DNA from 2 places in the Rhizobium sp. KDH_Rht_773_N genome. Region 2 is predicted to be linked to the other one. Evidence: riboswitches for the same ligand, from Rfam matches in the RefSeq annotation. Region 2 holds a riboswitch; the other holds the start of a gene.
The links. Region 2 has a riboswitch for FMN ahead of ribB (3,4-dihydroxy-2-butanone-4-phosphate synthase). Riboswitches for the same ligand answer to the same signal wherever they lie in the genome.
Positions count from the first base shown of each region.

Region 1: linked by a shared signal. The riboswitch ahead of ACU8HS_RS01910 (DMT family transporter) and the one ahead of ribB (3,4-dihydroxy-2-butanone-4-phosphate synthase) in region 2 are both predicted to bind FMN.

Region 1 is NZ_CM129525.1:359,705-369,289, forward strand. Features, by position in the region: gene ACU8HS_RS01900 (LysR family transcriptional regulator) at 1-773, shown strand, start outside; gene ACU8HS_RS01905 (esterase-like activity of phytase family protein) at 831-3,032, opposite strand; gene ACU8HS_RS01910 (DMT family transporter) at 3,130-4,038, opposite strand; FMN riboswitch at 4,120-4,272, opposite strand; gene ACU8HS_RS01915 (HU family DNA-binding protein) at 4,393-4,668, opposite strand; gene lon (endopeptidase La) at 4,877-7,294, opposite strand; gene clpX (ATP-dependent Clp protease ATP-binding subunit ClpX) at 7,696-8,973, opposite strand; gene clpP (ATP-dependent Clp endopeptidase proteolytic subunit ClpP) at 9,278-9,585, opposite strand, start outside.
Region 2 is NZ_JBRFNB010000002.1:396,041-405,625, reverse strand. Features, by position in the region: gene kdgD (5-dehydro-4-deoxyglucarate dehydratase) at 1-91, opposite strand, end outside; gene ACU8HS_RS23805 (mannonate dehydratase) at 135-1,115, opposite strand; gene ACU8HS_RS23800 (FadR/GntR family transcriptional regulator) at 1,182-1,892, opposite strand; gene ACU8HS_RS23795 (ABC transporter substrate-binding protein) at 2,015-3,610, shown strand; gene ACU8HS_RS23790 (ABC transporter permease) at 3,626-4,654, shown strand; gene ACU8HS_RS23785 (ABC transporter permease) at 4,651-5,553, shown strand; gene ACU8HS_RS23780 (ABC transporter ATP-binding protein) at 5,555-6,382, shown strand; gene ACU8HS_RS23775 (ABC transporter ATP-binding protein) at 6,382-7,119, shown strand; FMN riboswitch at 7,409-7,554, shown strand; gene ribB (3,4-dihydroxy-2-butanone-4-phosphate synthase) at 7,670-8,296, shown strand; gene ACU8HS_RS23765 (Gfo/Idh/MocA family protein) at 8,357-9,478, opposite strand; gene ACU8HS_RS23760 (ThuA domain-containing protein) at 9,490-9,585, opposite strand, start outside.

The DNA.
Region 1 (9,585 bases), on a different replicon from region 2:
GGCTGGGCGTCGGCCTCATCAACCGGACGACACGCCGGCAGAGCCTCACGGATTTCGGGCGCGCCTATTACGAGCGCTGCCGGCTGATCCTTGCCGAAGCGGAGGCCGCGGATGCGCTGGCGGTCGACCATCTCTCAGAGCCATGCGGAAAGCTGCGCGTCACCATGCCCGTGCATTTCGGCCGTCATTGCGTGCTTCCGGTTCTGACCGAACTTGCAAAGCGACATCCGAAGCTCGATCTCGACCTGTCGCTCGGCGATCCCATCACCGATCTTGCCGAGGGCGGATATGACCTTGCCATCCGCACAGGCGAACTGGAGGACAGGTCGGACCTCATCGCGCGTCGGCTCGCGCGCCAGCGCATGGTGGTCTGCGCCTCGCCGAACTATCTCGACATGCATGGCAGGCCGGATCGGATCGAGGATATCGGCAGGCACAAGGCGATCATCTATGCGCGCTCGGCCCGCTTCCGCCCCTGGCTCTTTCCGTGCGGCGATGCGCCGCCGCTGGAAGTGCGGCCGAATAGCCGGCTGCGGCTCGACGATCTCGATGCGATTGCCGATGCGGCAGCGGCCGATATGGGACTTGCCTGGCTGCCCTATTGGCTGATCCGCGACCGTGTGCAGGCAGGGACGCTGGAAGTGCTGCTGCCGGAACAGCCGGAATTTCTCTATGACTGCCATGCGCTATGGCTGCAGACCCCGCATTTGCCGCTCAAGGTCCGCCTTGCGGTCGATGCGCTCGCGACCGCTCTACCCGGCTTCATGACCTAGCGCCAAGGAAAAAGGCCGAGCGTCCGCCCGGCCTTTCCGTTCCCTGCAAAGGCGGTCTCAGTTCGTGGCGGTCAGGTTGACCGGGAAGAACAGGGTTTCGCCCGAGGAGTCGCTGACGCCGTCGTTGTCGGTCACGGCATAGGCCTTGCCCGAGGCGTCGAAGGCGAAGCCTTCCAGCTTGTCGAGAACGTAGCCGTTGGTGGCCGACTTCAGGTCGCCGATGAAATCATGGGCTTCCGTCTTCTTGACGACCGGCAGTTCGCCGCCGAGCTTGGCCGGCTTCAGGTCGGAGATTGCCACCTTGTAGAGCTTCTTCAGCCTGGCCGCATCGCCGACGAGGTTGTCACGCTCGATGATGTAGACGCTGTCGCCCTGAGCGGTGATTTCGGAGAGGCCGACCCAGCCGCTCTCGCTCTTGTCGAGCGGGTAGCGCACGCCGCCCCATTCCTTCTTTTTCGGATTATAGGAGAGGAGCTTCACGAAGCCCTTCTCGTCGTCGTTCCACTCGCGCTGCACGGCCATCCAGAGCGTCGTCTCGTCGCCGCTGCCGACGATCGTGACACCTTCGAAACCGTAGCGGATTTCGTTGGCGAGCAGCTCCTTCGGCAGGGCGATTTCGGTCTTGATGTCGCCCTTGGCGGTGACGTTGTACAGCGCGTGCGGCACGAGGCGCTCGGTATAACCTTCCGAAGCCAGCCAGAAGGAACCGTCGGCGGCAACGGCAATGCCTTCGATGTCGAGCTTCTGGGCCGGGGCGCCGTCACGCTTGACGACGAGCGCGTCAGTGATGACGGCCGGCTTCTTCGTGGCGTCGATCGTGTAGATCGTCGGCTGCGAGCCCAGCACGCTGTCGCTGACGGCATAGAGCATGCCCGGCTTGCCCGGAACGGCGGCAAGGCCCGAGAGGGCTGCGAAGCCGATCGGATTGCCGTCCTTTTCGGCCGAAACGATCTGCGGATAGGCCTTCTCGCCTTCGCCGCGCTGATAGATCATGACATGCGAACGCGGGCCGCCGTCCTCGCCGAGATCGACTTCGTTGGCGGTGGCCAGCAGATTGCGCTGCGGAATGGCGATTGCGCCTTCCGGAGAAACGCCCGACGGCAGGATCTGCAGCAGTTCCGGATCGGCGCCGGTATCCTTGTAGACGCCGACCACGGAGGCGCGCTCGGCGAGCAGGAAGAACAGGCTGTCATCGCCGAACTTGGCGGCTTCGAGACCTTCCGGCTCGACACCCTTCGACGAGGAGCGGCTTTCCGGATAGTGGCCGAGAGCGGCGACGGCGCGTTCGAAGGAGCCGCCGGATTCGAAGAGGACCTTGCCGGTCTTGTCGAAAATGGTGAAGCCGCGCGAACCGCCCTCGTAGTCGCCTTCGTTGGCGACGACGAGACGGTTGTCGTCCAGCCACTTGACGGCGTCGGGCTCGCGCAGGACGCCCTTCTTCTCGCCGGTGAACTTCAGGGCGCCGTCACGCTTGGTGTCGATGCCGGCAAGGTCGGTGCTGCCGGCTGTAAAGTGCGTCTTCACCGTGCCGGTGGCGCCGTCCAGAATGACGATCTCGTTGTTTTCCTGCAGCGTGAGCGCAATTTCGTTCTGGCTGTTGAAGGCAACGAATTCCGGTTCCGGATCTTCCGGGGCAACGCCTGCCAGGCCGGTCAGCGCGACATGCTTGATCGTGCCGCAATCGACGGTGCCGTCGGTCTTGACCTGGAAGACGACGAGGTCGCCTGCCGGCATCTGCGGAATCTTGCCGTCGTTGACCTCTTCGTCGCGCTCGTTTTCGATCGCGATGGTGCCGAGCGTCCGGTCCTTGTTGAGGGCGATCGAATCAGGCTGGCCGCCGAGATCGCAGGTCGCGTCGATCTTCTTCGTGGCGATATCGACGATGGCCAGACGGCCAGACGGCTTCTGCTTGCTTTCGCCGGTATTGACGGAGACCAGCGCCTTGCCGGCTGCCGTCGTGACCGAGGTCGGCTCGCCATCCATCATCAGCGCGCCGCCCGCCTTGGGGGCCTTGGCGTCGGTGATGTCGATGAAGCCGATCGCGCCGAGCGGGCTGTCGCTGTAGATCAGCGTGTTGCCGTCCTGCGAAGCGGTGATGATTTCGGCCGAGGTGGTCGAAAGCTTGTCCTTGTCGGCCGGCAGGTTGGTTGCGACCGGGAACGAGGCGATGCGGTTGAAAACAGGCTCGGCCGCTGCCGGGAAAGCAACGGATGCGAGAAGCACTGCAGCAAGCGCTGCCTTGCGCGAAAACGATGTCATTGAAAATCCCCCAATGTCGAAAAAATCGAACAGAGGGGTTTTGCGGGACTGCCATGACAGACACATGACAGTCCCGCAACTTTTCGTAGGGTTCGCGTCAGGCCGTTTCCCTTTCGCGGCGCATCTCGGTGCGCATGATGAAGAGCGAGGCGGCAAGAATGAGCGCAGCACCCAGCCACAGATAGCCGGCCGGCGCGTAACCGAAGAAAAGCCAGCCGGCGAGCACGTTCAAGGGCAGTTTCAGATCGTCGAAGGGCTGCACATAGGCAGCGTCGGCGCTGGCATAGGCGAGCGTCAGCAGATATTGGGCCACCACGGTCAGCAGGCCCGCCAGGAGGAAGAGCGCAAGTGTTCCGCCTGCCGGTATTGCAAAGCCCGCCGCAAGTGCAAGACCGCCATTGATCGGCGTCAGCAGCACCAGCAGCCAGACGGTGATCGTCTCCGGCTTTTCGATGCCGGTGAGGCTCTTGGTGATGAGCGAGGACGCGCCCCAGAGCAGGGCCGAGGCGACCGGCAGGAGCGCTGCCCAGGTGAAGCTGTCCGACCATGGCTGGAGGATGATCATCGCACCGGCAAAGCTGATGCTGGTCGCCGCCCAGCGGGCCGGGCCGACACGCTCGCCGAGGAACAGGCGCGCGCCGAGAATGATGAAGAAGGGCGAGGTCATGACAAGCGCGATGGCCTGCCAGATCGGCACGGAGGCGAGGCCGGAGACCCAGGCCTCGACGCCGAGCGCGGCAAAGGCGACGCGCACGAGATGCCGCCAGGGATAGCGGGTGCGCATGGCCGAAAGGCCGGCCTTGCGCAGGAAGGGCAAGGAAAAGAGGAAAGCGAAAGCATATTGCCAGAAGGCGGCTGACGCGGCCGGAAAGGCGAGCGTCATCGTCAACCATTGCGTGACGACGTTGAGAAGCGAGAAGGCAACGCCGCCCGCCACCATGAAAGCGGCACCGGCAAAAGCGCGCGAATGCGGCATTACGAGGGAATTCTGATTCATGTCTTCCATCCAGGACAGGGACCAAACATAAATCAGGACGCATGAGGCCACGGCACGCGGACGCGGCAGTCCCCTGCCCCGCGCGGCCATGCTCATTCTCTTTCATCCGGACTTTAACCGTCGGCTCCGGAATCGCACCGGATCTGCTGACCCTTCCGCGACCGAAGCTTCGGAAGGCGCTCGCGGGCTTGGGCCGAAACCCTTACCGCCGGTGGGGACTTTCACCCCGCCCTGAGAACATTGCCGTCGTAAGACAAAGTGCGGCGCGCGGCAAGCGGCGACAACAAAAAGGGGTCCGGCGCTGCCGAACCCCTCCAAATCCTGCGCGGCCGTTCTCGTTTACGGCCGGCGGACAATCTCGTATCAGCCGTTGACGGCGTCCTTCAGGCCCTTGCCGGGCGTGAACTTCGGCACGTTGCGGGCCGGAATGTCGACTTCGGCGCCGGTCGACGGGTTACGGCCCTTCGTGGCAGCGCGATGGGAAACCGTGAAGCTGCCGAAGCCAGCCAGGCGAACGTCGCCCTTGCTCTTCAGTTCAGCCTGTACAACGTCGAAAACTGCGTCGACGGCAGATGCTGCGTCAGACTTCGTCAGTCCAGCCTTTTCGGCTACTGCGGACACGAGTTCATTCTTGTTCATGTTTCCACCCCTTTCTAAATGGTATGAAACAACTCAATCTGTGAGCTAGGCGCAGAAATCGCTTTCATCAGGCCCGCCGGGAACCCAAAAACCCTGCAAATCAAGGAAAAGCAAGCGTCTACGTGAGGTTTTCACAAAAAAGGCCGGCGTTTGCGCCGGCCTTTCCACGCGTTTTGCAACATTTGGGCATAAATGAGGCGCCGACAGCTCAATGAGCTATGGTTGCGCCTGCTTCATCAAGCCCTTCGACCGTTGCGATGACAGGCGTATCAACCGTGCCATCCCATTCGATCGGCTCCGGACGACGGATCAGCGCATGCTTGATCACTTCGCCCATGCGGGAGACCGGAATGATCTCCATATTGTTCTTCACGTTGTCCGGAATCTCGGCCAGATCCTTCGCGTTCTCTTCCGGAATCAGCACCTTCTTGATGCCGCCGCGCAGTGCCGCGAGCAGCTTTTCCTTCAGGCCGCCGATCGGCAGGACGCGGCCGCGCAGGGTGATTTCACCCGTCATCGCCACATCCTTGCTGACCGGGATGCCGGTCATGATCGAGACGATCGCGGTTGCCATGGCGACGCCCGCTGAGGGACCATCCTTCGGCGTCGCGCCTTCCGGCAGATGCACGTGAATGTCGCTCTTGTCGAAGCGCGGCGGCTCGATGCCGAAATCGACGGCGCGCGAGCGGACGTAAGAGGCCGCCGCCGAAATCGATTCCTTCATCACTTCCTTCAGGTTGCCGGTGACGGTCATGCGGCCCTTGCCGGGCATCATGACGCCTTCGATCGTCAGCAGCTCACCGCCGACTTCCGTCCAGGCGAGACCCGTGACCACGCCGACCTGATCCTCGCGCTCGGCTTCGCCGTGGCGGAAGCGCGGAACGCCCAGATAGTCGTGGATGTTCTCGGCCGTGACATGAACCGACTTCGTCTTGCCCTTGATGATCTCGGTGACCGCCTTGCGGGCAAGCTTCATCAGCTCGCGTTCGAAGCTGCGCACGCCGGCTTCACGGGTGTACTGCTGGATGACCGCCATCAGGGCGCCGTCGCTGACCGAGAATTCGCTCGGCTGCAGCGCATGTTCCTTGATGGCCTTCGGCAGCAGGTGCCGCTTGGCAATCTCGCGCTTTTCGTCTTCGGTGTAGCCGGCGATACGGATGATCTCCATGCGGTCCATCAGCGGAGCCGGGATGTTCAGCGTATTCGCCGTCGTGATGAACATCACGTCCGACAGGTCGTATTCGACTTCCAGGTAATGGTCCATGAAGGTCGAGTTCTGGGCCGGATCGAGCACCTCGAGCAGGGCCGAAGATGGATCGCCGCGATAGTCCTGGCCGAGCTTGTCGATTTCATCGAGCAGGAACAGCGGGTTGGACTTCTTCGCCTTCTTCATCGACTGGATGACCTTGCCGGGCATCGAGCCGATATAGGTGCGGCGATGACCGCGGATTTCAGCTTCGTCACGGACGCCGCCGAGAGCCATGCGGACATATTCACGGCCGGTCGCCTTGGCGATCGACTGAGCGAGAGAGGTCTTGCCGACGCCCGGAGGGCCGACGAGGCACAGGATCGGGCCTTTGATCTTGGTGGCGCGGGCCTGAACCGCCAGATACTCGACGATGCGCTCCTTGACCTTGTCGAGACCGAAATGATCGGCTTCGAGGATCTTCTCGGCATTGTTGAGATCGGCCTTGATCTTCGACTTCTTGCCCCAGGGGATACCGAGCAGCCAGTCCAGATAGTTGCGAACGACGGTGGCTTCGGCCGACATCGGGCTCATCTGGCGCAGCTTCTTCAGTTCCGCGTCGGCCTTTTCACGGGCTTCCTTGGACAGCTTGGTCTTGGCGATGCGCTCTTCCAGTTCGCTCATCTCGTCGCGGCCTTCCTCGCCGTCGCCGAGTTCCTTCTGGATCGCCTTCATCTGCTCATTCAGGTAGTATTCGCGCTGGGTCTTCTCCATCTGGCGCTTGACGCGCGAGCGGATGCGCTTTTCGACCTGCAGGACCGAGATCTCGCCTTCCATGAAGCCGAGCGCCTTTTCGAGGCGGGCCTTGACGCTGGTGGTTTCCAGCATCTCCTGCTTCTCGGTGATCTTGATCGACAGGTGCGAGGCGACCGTATCGGCGAGCTTGGAATAATCGTCGATCTGGCTGGCCGCGCCGACGACCTCGGGCGAGATCTTCTTGTTGAGCTTCACGTAGCTTTCGAATTCCGACACGACGGAACGCGACAGCGCTTCCAGCTCGACCGGATCGTCATGCGGCTCTTCGAGCACATGGCCGAGGGCTTCGTAGAAATCTTCGCGGCTCGTATAGGTATCGATCTCGGCGCGGGCGCGGCCTTCGACCAGAACCTTGACGGTGCCGTCAGGCAGTTTCAGGAGCTGCAGCACGTTGGCGACCGTACCGACGCGGTGGATCGCGGACGGGTCCGGATCGTCGTCGCTGGCGTTGATCTGGGTAACGAGCATGATCTGCTTGTCGGAACCCATGACCTCTTCGAGCGCACGGATCGACTTTTCCCGCCCGACGAACAGCGGCACGATCATATGGGGGAAAACCACGATGTCGCGCAGGGGAAGAACAGGATAGGCGGTGCTGCTCGCTACAGACGTTTTCTTCGTCATTTTTATTCCTTTCCATCGTCCCGTTACCGGGCTCTTTGGCGCGGCCGCTTGGGACCGGCCGGCACTCTACTTGCTGTTACAAGTGGAGGTTCTGACTACGCTTTTCAAGCCACGTTAACGCCCGCGTTCCACGGATGTGACAGCTTTATTACAATGGAACACCAACACAATGAAGCGCCAGACTGGAGCGACGCTTACCATTTCCGAACCGCCTAAAATAACAACGCCAGCAACACGCTACGGAATCACGGCATCATTGCCAAGGGTCGTCGTTTGCGCAATATCGGCCAGGGCTGTTTTCAACCTTGCCCGCAACTATTATCAGCGCCGGGTACCAGATTTCAAATAGAAAGGGGCCCGCGCAAGGCAAGCCCCTTAAAATTACGGTCCCCGAGCACAGGTCAGGCCGAAACGTTTGCCTTCTCGTCCTGGCGGTCGGCATAGATATAGAGCGGACGGGCCGAGCCGCGCGCGACCTCTTCGGAGATGACGACCTCGCGAACGCCTTCCAGCGCCGGCAGTTCGAACATCGTGTCGAGCAGAATCTTTTCCATGATCGAACGCAGGCCGCGCGCGCCGGTCTTGCGGATGATCGCCTTGCGAGCGATTTCGCGCAGCGCGTCCTCGTGGAAGGTCAGTTCAACGTCTTCCATCTCGAACAGGCGCTGGTACTGCTTGATCAGCGCGTTCTTCGGCTCGGACAGGATCTGGATCAGCGCGTCCTCATCGAGGTCTTCCAACGTTGCCAGAACCGGCAGACGGCCGATGAATTCCGGGATGAGGCCGAACTTGACCAGGTCTTCCGGCTCCAGTTCGCGCAGCACTTCGCCGACGCGGCGGTCGTCCGGTGCCTTGACGGTCGCGCCGAAGCCGATCGAGGTTTTCTCGCCGCGGGCGGAGATGATCTTGTCGAGGCCGGCAAAGGCGCCGCCGCAGATGAACAGGATGTTCGTCGTGTCGACCTGCAGGAATTCCTGCTGCGGATGCTTGCGGCCGCCCTGCGGCGGTACCGAGGCAACCGTGCCTTCCATGATCTTCAGAAGCGCCTGCTGCACGCCCTCGCCCGATACGTCGCGGGTGATGGACGGGTTGTCGGACTTGCGGGAGATCTTGTCGACTTCGTCGATGTAGACGATGCCGCGCTGGGCGCGCTCGACATTGTAATCGGCAGCCTGCAAGAGCTTCAGGATGATGTTTTCGACGTCTTCGCCGACATAGCCGGCCTCCGTCAGCGTGGTCGCGTCGGCCATCGTGAAGGGGACGTCGATGATGCGGGCGAGCGTCTGGGCAAGGTATGTCTTGCCGCAGCCGGTCGGGCCGACCAGCATGATGTTCGACTTCGCCAGTTCGACATCGCCGTTCTTGGAGGCGTGGGCGAGACGCTTGTAGTGGTTGTGAACGGCGACCGACAGGATCTTCTTCGCCTGGCGCTGGCCGATGACATATTCGTCGAGGACCTTGATGATGTCCTGGGGCGTGGGAACGCCATCACGGGACTTGACCATCGAGGACTTGTTCTCCTCGCGGATGATGTCCATGCACAACTCGACGCATTCATCGCAGATAAATACGGTAGGTCCGGCAATAAGCTTCCGGACTTCATGCTGGCTCTTTCCGCAGAAAGAACAATAAAGAGTGTTCTTACTGTCGCCGCCGTTGCTGCCGCTGACCTTGCTCATATCACTTTCCTTCCAGCACGCCGCATTTCGAACGCGAAATCGCGGTCCACTCAATCAGCTCCCTGACGGCGCTCCCTACCCGGAGTTTCTGCCGACAAAGGCTTCAGGGGGTACGAACCGGCCCAATCAATCATGTCGGGATACCGGCGGCAACGAATTCCCCTTCGAATGCCGAATGCTATGTCACAAAAATTCAACATAGCATTAATAGTTACTATTAGCGTCTCCGCCGCCAGATGAAACCCCTTGTTCAATCACAAATGGGATAGAACTGTGGCGGCGAAAACACCATCCCTATTAATTACTAGGCCTGATCGCCTTCGATTTCGATGCGCGAGGTCAGGACCTTGTCGATGACGCCCCAGGTCTGAGCCTCGTCCGCATCCATGAAATGGTCGCGGTCGAGGGTCTTTTCGACTTCCTCATAGGTGCGGCCCGTGTGCTTGACATAGACCTCGTTGAGGCGGCGCTTCATCTTCAGGATGTCGCGGGCGTGACGTTCGATGTCCGAAGCCTGGCCCTGGAAACCGCCCGAAGGCTGGTGGACCATGATGCGGGAATTCGGCGTGGCGAAACGCATGTCCTTGTGACCGGCAGCCAGAAGCAGCGAGC
Region 2 (9,585 bases):
CCTCGTTGAATTTGTTCTCGCTGTCGAAATGCGTCACCGGGAAAGAGAGGAGGCCGTCGCCCACGGCTTTCTTGATAGCGTTGGGATCCATGTCGAATTCCTTGAATGATTGCTGATTGAAGGTGAGCGCCTGCTCACATATGCCCGGCTTCCATCGCCTCGAGGATTGCGGCGATGTAGCCGTAGCAGAAGCTGAAGGCGACGCCCGTCGCGTCGCGGCCGCTGATTCGCGGCACATGGTCCGGCATGACCATGTATTTGTAGCCCACCTCCCGGTAGACCTTCAGGGACCGCACCATGTCCATGTCGCCTTCATCGGGGAACGTTTCCATGAAGGAGAGCTTGCCGCCGCTGATGTTGCGGAAGTGCAGGTTGAAGATCTTTCCGCGCGTGCCGAACCAGCGGATGATGTCGTCGATCTCCTCGCGCGGATTGTCGAGCATCTCGCCGATCGAACCCTGGCAGAAATTCAGCCCGTGATAGGGGCTTTCGTGCATCTGCACGAATCTCTTCAGCCCGTCGACCGTGCCAAGGACGCGCGTGACGCCACGATAGCCCGGCGGCGTGTAGGGATCGTGCGGATGGCAGGCAAGGCGCACCCTGTTGCTCTCTGCAACGGGGACCACGCGTTCGAGGAAATAGTCGATGCGTTCCCAGTTCTCATCCTCCGAGAGGACGCCGGCAAGGCCAGGTGCCGCCTGCTGGTCGGCCCTGTCCCAGCGGAAGGCCTCGTTCAGCGAGCCGCCACGGCCCTTTTCAAGTTCCGTCCGGGGAATGCCGATGAGGTTGAGATTGTATTTCGCCGCCGGAATTCCGGCTTTTGCGCAATTCTCGATCATCCGGCAGACGGCATCGATCTGCCGGTCGCGTTCCGGGCCGGCCAGCAGAATGTCGGGATAGGAGGCGTTTTCGATCGGCTTGGAGGGCAGGGGCAGCTGGATCATGTCCAGCACGAGGCCGAAGCTCTCCACATGATCGCGATGACGTTCGATATCCTCCAGTGTCCAGCTCGACGGTGCGCCCGGCGGGTCGGCGGAAATATGCTTTACGCCAAGCTGGGCAAAAACGCGAAAATCATCATCGTCCCGCGCGGCGACCTGGGTTCCCAAATACACGATTAACCTCCCGACCATTCAAATCATGTCGTATGACATAATATGAATTTCTGAGGTTGTCGAGCCTCATTGCTGCTCCGCCAGCATCCGGTATCGCCGCTGGCTCGCTATCATATGTGCGCGCATGGCCTGTCGCGCGCGGTCCGGATCCTGCTCGGCGATAGCCGCCAGGATCTCGCCGTGCTCCGCATGAACTTTTTCGAGATAGGCGCGGTCATTGGCTTCGGGCAGGGTCGGAAATTGGCCGCGCGGGATCGCGCGCGGCCCGAAATGACGCAGCGCATCGATATAGAACCTATTGTTCGAGGCATTGGCAATGGCCGTGTGGAATTCGTAGTCGGCCTCGACCGTGGGCTCGCCGCTCTCGATGAACTGAGCCATTTTCCGGTTGGCGAGCCGAATAGCCGCCTCCTGTTCGGCGGTTCTGCGGTAGGCCGCAATGGCGGCCGCTTCCCCTTCGACCGCCATGCGAAACTCCAGCAATTCAAGGGTTTCCGGAATGCTCTTGACCTCGACCGGGGTCAGGATCAGCCGGCCGTGCGCATTGGGATCGGACACAAAGACGCCCTTGCCTTGAATTGGGCGGACAAAACCGGCCGCCCGCAGGTCGGCGATCGCTTCCCGCACGACGGTGCGGCTGACGCCGAAGGTTGCCTCAAGCTGAGGCTCGGTCGGAAGCTGGTCTCCCTCGCGAAGCTTTCCCGTCTCAATCTGCGTGCGCAACTGATCGATCACCTGCTGCGCCAAACGCTGCCTGCCGCGCGTGCCCGCTACCATCTCGTCTTTCCCCATTTTATTCGCCCCCGTCCGTATGGCGCTTGCAAAGCGGATCGAAAAATCATAATACGACATACGGACGACATATTATGTCTTGTATAGTAACTCAGGGAGGAGTTGCAATGAAGCATTTTTCCAGAAGCCTGTTTGTTGGCGTCGCATTCTGCACGCTGACCTTGGCGGCGCCCGCGCTTCGGGCGGCGACGCCTGCCGATCAGCTGGTGATCGGCACCTCGCTTGCCCAGGTTCTTTCGCTGGACCCGCAGCAGGCGACGGAGGCCAAGGCCAACGAGATCATGTCGAACCTCTATGACAGGCTCGTCGCCTCGACGCCTGACGGCAAGATCGTGCCGCAGCTTGCCGAGAGCTGGCAGGTCGACGACAAGGGGATCACGTTCAAGCTGCGCGACGCGACCTTCGCTTCCGGAAATCCGGTGACCTCCAGGGATGTCGTCTATTCGCTCGGCCGTCTGCTGAAGCTCGATCAGGCCGCCGCCGCCAACCTGAAGCGCGTCGGCTATACGAAGGACAATGTCGACCAGCTGGTCAAGGCCGTCGACGACAAGACGGTGCGCGTCGATCTTTCCGGCGAAGTGACGTCGGAGCTTCTGCTTTACCGACTCGCCATGGTCATTGCGAGTGTGGTCGATAGCGTCGAGGTCCAGAAACATGTCGTCAACGACGACTATGGCAACGCATGGCTGAGAACGCATTCGGCCGGCTCCGGGCCGTTCACGCTGAACCGCTGGACGCCCAACGAACTCGTCATTATCGACGCCAACAAGAATTACGTTGCGGGTGCGCCGAAGATGCGCCGCGTCATCGTCCGCCATGTTCCCGAAAGCCAGGTGGAGCGCCTGATGCTGGAGCGCGGCGACATCGACATAGCAAGCGCAATGACCGCATCGGATCTCGCCACCTTCGAAAACAAGAAGGGCTTCGAGATCCAGCGTGTGCCCACGGGCGGCTTCTACGTGCTGTCGATGAATGCCGGCAACAAATATCTCTCAAACCCGAAAGTGCGGGAGGCGATCGCCTACGGTATCGACTACACGGGGATCGAGAAGACCATCATGGGGCCTTACGGGCGGGCGCGCACCGTGCCGGTTCCCGAAAACTTCGAATATGCAATTCCAAGCCCTGACTGGCATCTCGATGTCGCCAAGGCGAAGGAGCTTCTTGCCGAGGCGGGCTTCAAGGACGGTTTCACCCTTACTCTGAAGACCATCGCGCAGACCCCTCGCATCGATCTTGCCACTGCCATCCAGGCCTCGCTCGGCCAGATCGGCATCAAGGTCGATATCCAGCAGGGCAACGGATCCGATATCATCGCGGCCCATCGGGCTCGGAATTTCGATCTGCTCATTCCGCAGACCGGCGCCTACATGCCGAACGTGCTTGGGGCGATGGAGCAGTTCGCCTCCAATCCCGACAATTCTCTCGAGGCGAACAATGCCGGCAACTTCGTCTGGCGCTCGGCCTGGGACATACCCGAACTGACGGCCCTGACGGCAAAGGCCTCGCTCGAGCCCGATCCGAAGAAGCGCGGCGAACTCTATGTCGAGATGCAGAAGATGTTCGTGGATCAGAAGCCCGCCGTCCTGCCGATGTTCGAGCGGTTCGAGCCGATCGTGCTGAACGACAAGGTTCAGAACTATGTCGGCCATCCGAACCAGACGACCCGCCTTGAGGCCGTCACGAAAGCCGAGACCGATTAAGCAAGGTCGCCGATCATGAAGGAACTCTCCGTCAAGGAACTGGCGCGCCGTGTGTGGCACCTGGCCGTCAGCCTGTTCATCCTGCTGTGCGTCACCTTCGTGATCGGCCGTATTCTTCCCGCCGATCCGGTCGGAGCGATCGTCGGCGAGCTGGCGGACCCCGCCGCCTATGCCGCCATGCGCCAGAAGCTCGGTCTGGACCTGCCGATCTACCAGCAGTTCCTGATCTACCTGAACGGTCTCGCACATGGCGATTTCGGAACGGCGGTGCTGACGGGCAATCCGGTTTCTTCGGATCTTGCCCAGGCATTTCCCGCGACCTTTGAGCTCGCCACTCTGGCAATCCTGATCTCGACCTTTGTCGGCGTTCCGCTTGGGCTGACGGCGGCGCTCTTTCGAGACACGTTTATCGACAAGATCGCCCGGATCGTCGCGCTTGTCGGCCACTCGATCCCGGTCTTCTGGTTCGGGATCGTCGGCCTGGTCATCTTCTATGCCGGGCTGAACTGGGTTGGCGGCCCCGGCCGTGTCGATGTCTTCTACGAGGGCATGGTCGCGCCGCAGACAGGGCTGCTGCTCATCGACAGCCTGCTGCAGGGAGAGACGGAAATCTTCTGGAATGCGCTTGGGCATATCATCCTGCCTGCCGTGATCCTCGCCTATGCCGCCATGGCCTATATCACCCGCATGACCCGCAGCTTCACGCTGGAGCAATTGAGCCAGGATTACGTGATTGCCGCGCGGGCAAAGGGTGTCGGCCCGGCCCGCACCGTCATCGGTCACGTTCTGCCGAATATCGCCGTGCAGCTCATCACCATCCTGGCGATCTCCTATGGCGGGCTGCTGGAAGGTGCCGTCGTGACGGAGATCGTCTTTTCCTGGCCGGGTATCGGCCAATATATGACGAACGCGCTGATGATCGGCGACATGAACGCCGTCGTCGCCGCCACCATCATCATCGGTTTCATCTTCATGTTCCTCAATTTCCTGGCGGATATCGCCTATGCGATATTCGATCCGCGGACGCGGGAGGCCGCGCAATGAGCGATGCAATCCAGACCGACCTCGCTGTACGCCCGCCGAGCCTGCCTGCCCGGATTGGCGCCTCGACCATGCGGATCGTCTCACGGCTGGGGCAGGAGCCGCTCGGCATGGCCGGCTTCGTCATTCTGGCGATCCTCTGCGCCGTTGCGATCCTTGCGCCTTTGCTTGCGCCCTATGATCCGAACATCCAGGTCCTGTCCGATGCGCTGCAGCCGCCGAGCGCCGCGCATTGGGCGGGCACCGACGAGTTCGGCCGGGATATTCTGAGCCGCCTGATCTACGGAACGCGGATCACCGTCCAGACCGTGCTCTCGATTTCTCTCATCGTCGGCCCGATCGGTCTTTTGATCGGCGTCGTCGCCGGCTTCTTCGGAGGCCGGACGGACGCACTGCTGATGCGGGCAACGGATATCGTCCTGTCCTTTCCCTCGCTGATCCTGGCGCTGGCATTTGCGGCCGCGCTCGGGGCCGGCCTGACGACGGCGATCATCGCCATTTCGCTCACGGCATGGCCGCCCATCGCGCGCCTCGCGCGCGCCGAGGCGCTGGTCGTCCGCAATGCCGACTATGTGGCCGCGGCCCGCCTTTATGGCGCCTCGCCCCTGCGCATCCTGTTCGTCTATATCGCCCCCATGTGCATTCCTTCGGTGATCGTGCGCCTGACCCTGAACATGGCAGGCATCATCCTGACGGCCGCCTCGCTGGGCTTCCTGGGATTGGGCGCGCAACCGCCGGCGCCCGAATGGGGCGCGATGATATCGAGCGGGCGCAAGTTCATGCTTGATTATTGGTGGGTTGCCGTGATGCCGGGTGTTGCCATTCTCGTCACCAGCCTTGCCTTCAACGTCGCGGGCGACGCGCTTCGCGACATTCTGGATCCCCGTCATGCCAGGTCCTGATATGAAGCCAGTCCTCTGCGTCGAAGACCTCAATGTGACCTTCGGCAAGAATGCCGTGCCGGCCGTCTCCCATGTCAGCTTCGAGATCGGGCGCGAGCGCGTCGGCATCGTCGGCGAGTCCGGCTCGGGAAAATCGACGACCGGTCGGGCAATCATGCGTCTTCTGTCGGCAGGCGCCACCGTCTCGGCAAGGCGCCTCGACCTCGACGGCAGTCCGCTTCTGTCGCTGTCCGAGAGGCAGATGGGAAAGATGCGCGGCAAGGATATTGCGCTCATCATGCAAGACCCCCGCTATTCGCTCAATCCCGTGCTGACAGTCGGCAAGCAGGTCGCCGAAGCGGCCCGCCTGCATCTCGGCCTGCGCGGCGCGGCGGCCAGTGCAGCGGCCAAAACGATGCTCGAACGGGTCCGCATCCGCGACGCCGAGCGCGTGATGGCACAATATCCGCATCAGATATCCGGCGGCATGGGCCAGCGCGTCATGATTGCGATGATGCTGCTTGCCAAGCCGAAGCTCGTCATCGCCGACGAGCCGACCTCGGCGCTCGATGTCAGCGTGCGCAAGGACGTGCTGACGCTCTTGGACGAACTCGTCCGGGAGAACGATTCCGGCCTGCTGCTGATCAGTCACGATATCCGGATGGTCTCCGCCTTCTGCGAGCGGATCATCGTCATGTATGCGGGGCGTATCGTCGAGACGCTGACGCGGCTGGAGGATGCGAGCCATCCCTATACGAAGGGGCTGATCGCCGCGATGCCCGATCCGCGCCATCCCGTCCGGCGGCTTGCGGTTCTCGACCGCTCGAAGATCGACCTGGAGAGAGCATGATGATCGACGTCCGCGACCTCAACGTCACATTCACGTCCGGCAAACAGCAGAACCATGTCGTCAGGGACATCGGCTTCAGCGTCGCGCGCGGGGAAACGCTGGGTATTGTCGGCGAGTCGGGCTGCGGCAAGTCCACCGTCCTGCGATGCCTGTCAGGCATGGAAAAGGGATGGTCGGGGGAGATTTCCCTCGCCGGCCGCAGCGTTGGCAAGTCCCGCAGCCTCGACGACCTCAAATGTGCGCAGATGGTCTTCCAGGACCCTTACGGATCGCTGCATCCGCGCCACCGGATCGGCACTGCCCTTGCCGAGCCCTTGCGGGCGATGGGCAGGCAGGAAATCTGGCAGACCGTCGAACGCTCCCTGCGCCAGGTCGGCCTGCCGGCCGCATTTGCGAACCGGTTCCCGCACGAACTTTCCGGCGGCCAGCGCCAGCGTGTCGCGATCGCACGGGCGCTGATCCTCTCGCCGCCGATCCTGCTTCTCGACGAGCCGACTTCGGCGCTCGACGTGTCGATCCAGGCGGAAATCCTGAACCTGCTCGCGGACCAGCGCGAGGAGATGGGGCTGACCTATGTGCTTGTCAGCCATGATCTCGCGGTGATCGCCCATATGTGCGATCGCGTGCTGATCATGAAGGATGGCCGGTTCATCGACGAACTCTCGAAGCAGGATCTGCAGGACGGGAAAACGCATGACGAATATGCGCGCGAACTGTTCGAAGCGACCTTCATCTGAACCGGCGGCTGGCACCGCTGGGCATACCGCCTCACGATGACAGGCGATGATTGCTCGCACCGCTCTACGCAACGAACATCCCTATGGGTCATCGATCGGGCGCCTGATCTCGCTGTAGCTACTGGCCGGCGCGATGACGCCGGTGCCCACGATGTCCCCGGCTTCGGCCCGATCATGCCATGATGCTGTTCGACAAAAGGGAACGGTGCTTTCACTCCTGCGAGCCAATTCCCGCGGGATGATCCGCACCCAACCTCTTGCAGGACAAGGGCTTCATCATCTATCTAACGAATGTTCTCAGGGCGGGGTGCAATTCCCCACCGGCGGTATCGAGGCAACTCGGAGCCCGCGAGCGCCTTCGCGAAAAGCGAAGGGTCAGCAGATCCGGTGAGATGCCGGAGCCGACGGTCACAGTCCGGATGGAAGAGAGCAACGCAGAGGGCGCCGCGCGGCACGCGGCGTTTCGCATGCTTGTTCGCCCAAGGGAAAATGGTGGCTTTCTACAGCCATGAATGCCGCTCACGCGGCTAACCCTTGAAAGGCAGAGAAGATGGCAATTTCCAAAATCGAAGACGCAATCGCCGCGATTGCGCGAGGCGAGATCGTGGTCGTCGTCGATGATCGCGACCGGGAAAACGAGGGCGACCTCGTCATCGCATCCGAGGCGATCACCCCGCAGGCGATCGCCTTCATGATGAATTATGCCCGTGGCCTCATCTGTGTGGCCATGGAAGGCGAGCGGCTGGACGAACTGCAGATCCCGCAGATGGTGCCCAACAATACCGAACTGTTGCGAACCGCCTTCACCGTGTCGGTTGATTATATTCCCGAAACGACGACCGGCATTTCCGCGGCCGACCGCGCCGCGACGGTTCGTGCGCTCATCGGCGAGAATTCCCGCCCCGAGGATTTTGCGCGGCCGGGCCATATTTTTCCGCTGCGCGCGCATCCGAACGGCGTGCTTTCGCGCCCCGGCCATACCGAGGCGGCCGTGGATCTCGCACGGCTTGCCGGTCTGTCGCCGTCGGGCGTCATCTGCGAAGTCGCCAATGATGACGGCACGATGGCGCGCCTGCCCGAACTCGAGCAGTTTGCCGAACGGCACGGCCTCCACCTGATCACGATCGAGGATCTCATTGCCTATCGCGGCCCGGGCGTACCCGTTAAGGCTGCCTAAGTTGCCTGGATCATAGGCGCGAAGAAGGCCCGGTTGCGCGGGCCTTCCATATTGCCGCCGTCAGACGACGAGTGCGAGTGCCGGCCCCTGATCGTCGGCCCTGTTTTCCTGGGCGCTGCCCTCCGGGTTATCGGAGGCCAGCAGATTGAGCTCCCGGCGTTCTTTCTCCGACACGATCGCGAGATCGATGACCTTCTGCAGATTGGCGGCATGGCGGAAAGTGGGGTCGTCCTGCTTGCCGGTCCTGACCGCTTCGGCAAAGCGCTGGTAGTTGGTCGGCACGGCCGGCACGGCGATGTCGCGCCAGGTGGCGCTTTCGATGTCCTCGCCGAAACAGCCGCGAAGGTCCGAACCGTCGGGGCGGTGGTTGACTTCGAGACTGCCCTTCTCGCCGTAGATACGCAGCTTCAGCTCGTTGAGATGGCCGGTCGCCCAGCGCGTCGCGTGAATGACGCCGAGCGCGCCGTTGGCGAAATCCACCGACATGGTGAAACTGTCGTTGGCATCGAGCAGATATTCGCCGATCTGCCCGCCCGGCGCCTTGTTGAAGGTCTTCAGCCGCGCAAACACATGGTCGATATCGGTGGCCGCGCCATAGGCGGCGAAATCGAGAATGTGGATGCCGACATCGCCGAGCACGCCGTTCGAGCCGTGGCCGGTGGAAAGCCGCCATAGCCAGCGTGATTCCGTGCGCCAGTCGCCCCAGGCGCGCGAGACCAGCCAGCTCTGCAGGTAGGACGCTTCCACATGGCGGATCGTGCCAAGTTCGCCGGCCAGCACCATTTCGCGCGCCCGCTGCAGCGGTGCCACGTTGCGGTAGGTGAGGTTGACCATGTTGATGACGCCGGCCGCTTCCGCCGCTTCCGTCATCTCCAGCGCATGCGCATAGTTTTCCGCCAGCGGCTTTTCGCAGAAGACATGTTTGCCGGCCGCGATCAGCGCGAGGCTCGTCGCATGGTGGACACGGTCGGGCGTGACGTTTGTGGCGGCATCGAACTTGCCCCATGCGATCGCCTCGTCGAGCGTGGCGAAGCGTTTTTCGATGCTGAAATGATCGGCGAATTCATCGAGCCGGGTCCGATCCGTATCGACGGCGCCGACCACGTCCACGCCGTCGATGGCGAGGAAGTTGGCAACCTGGCTTTTCGCCATGACGCCTGTGCCGAGAACAAGTAGACGCATTGCTCTTCTCCTCAGCGGTAACCGGCTTCGCCGGCCTGGTGCAGTCTCGGGCCGCGTTCGACGATCGGCTCCAGGGCTTTTTCTACCGGCACATTTGGGGCGTCGGT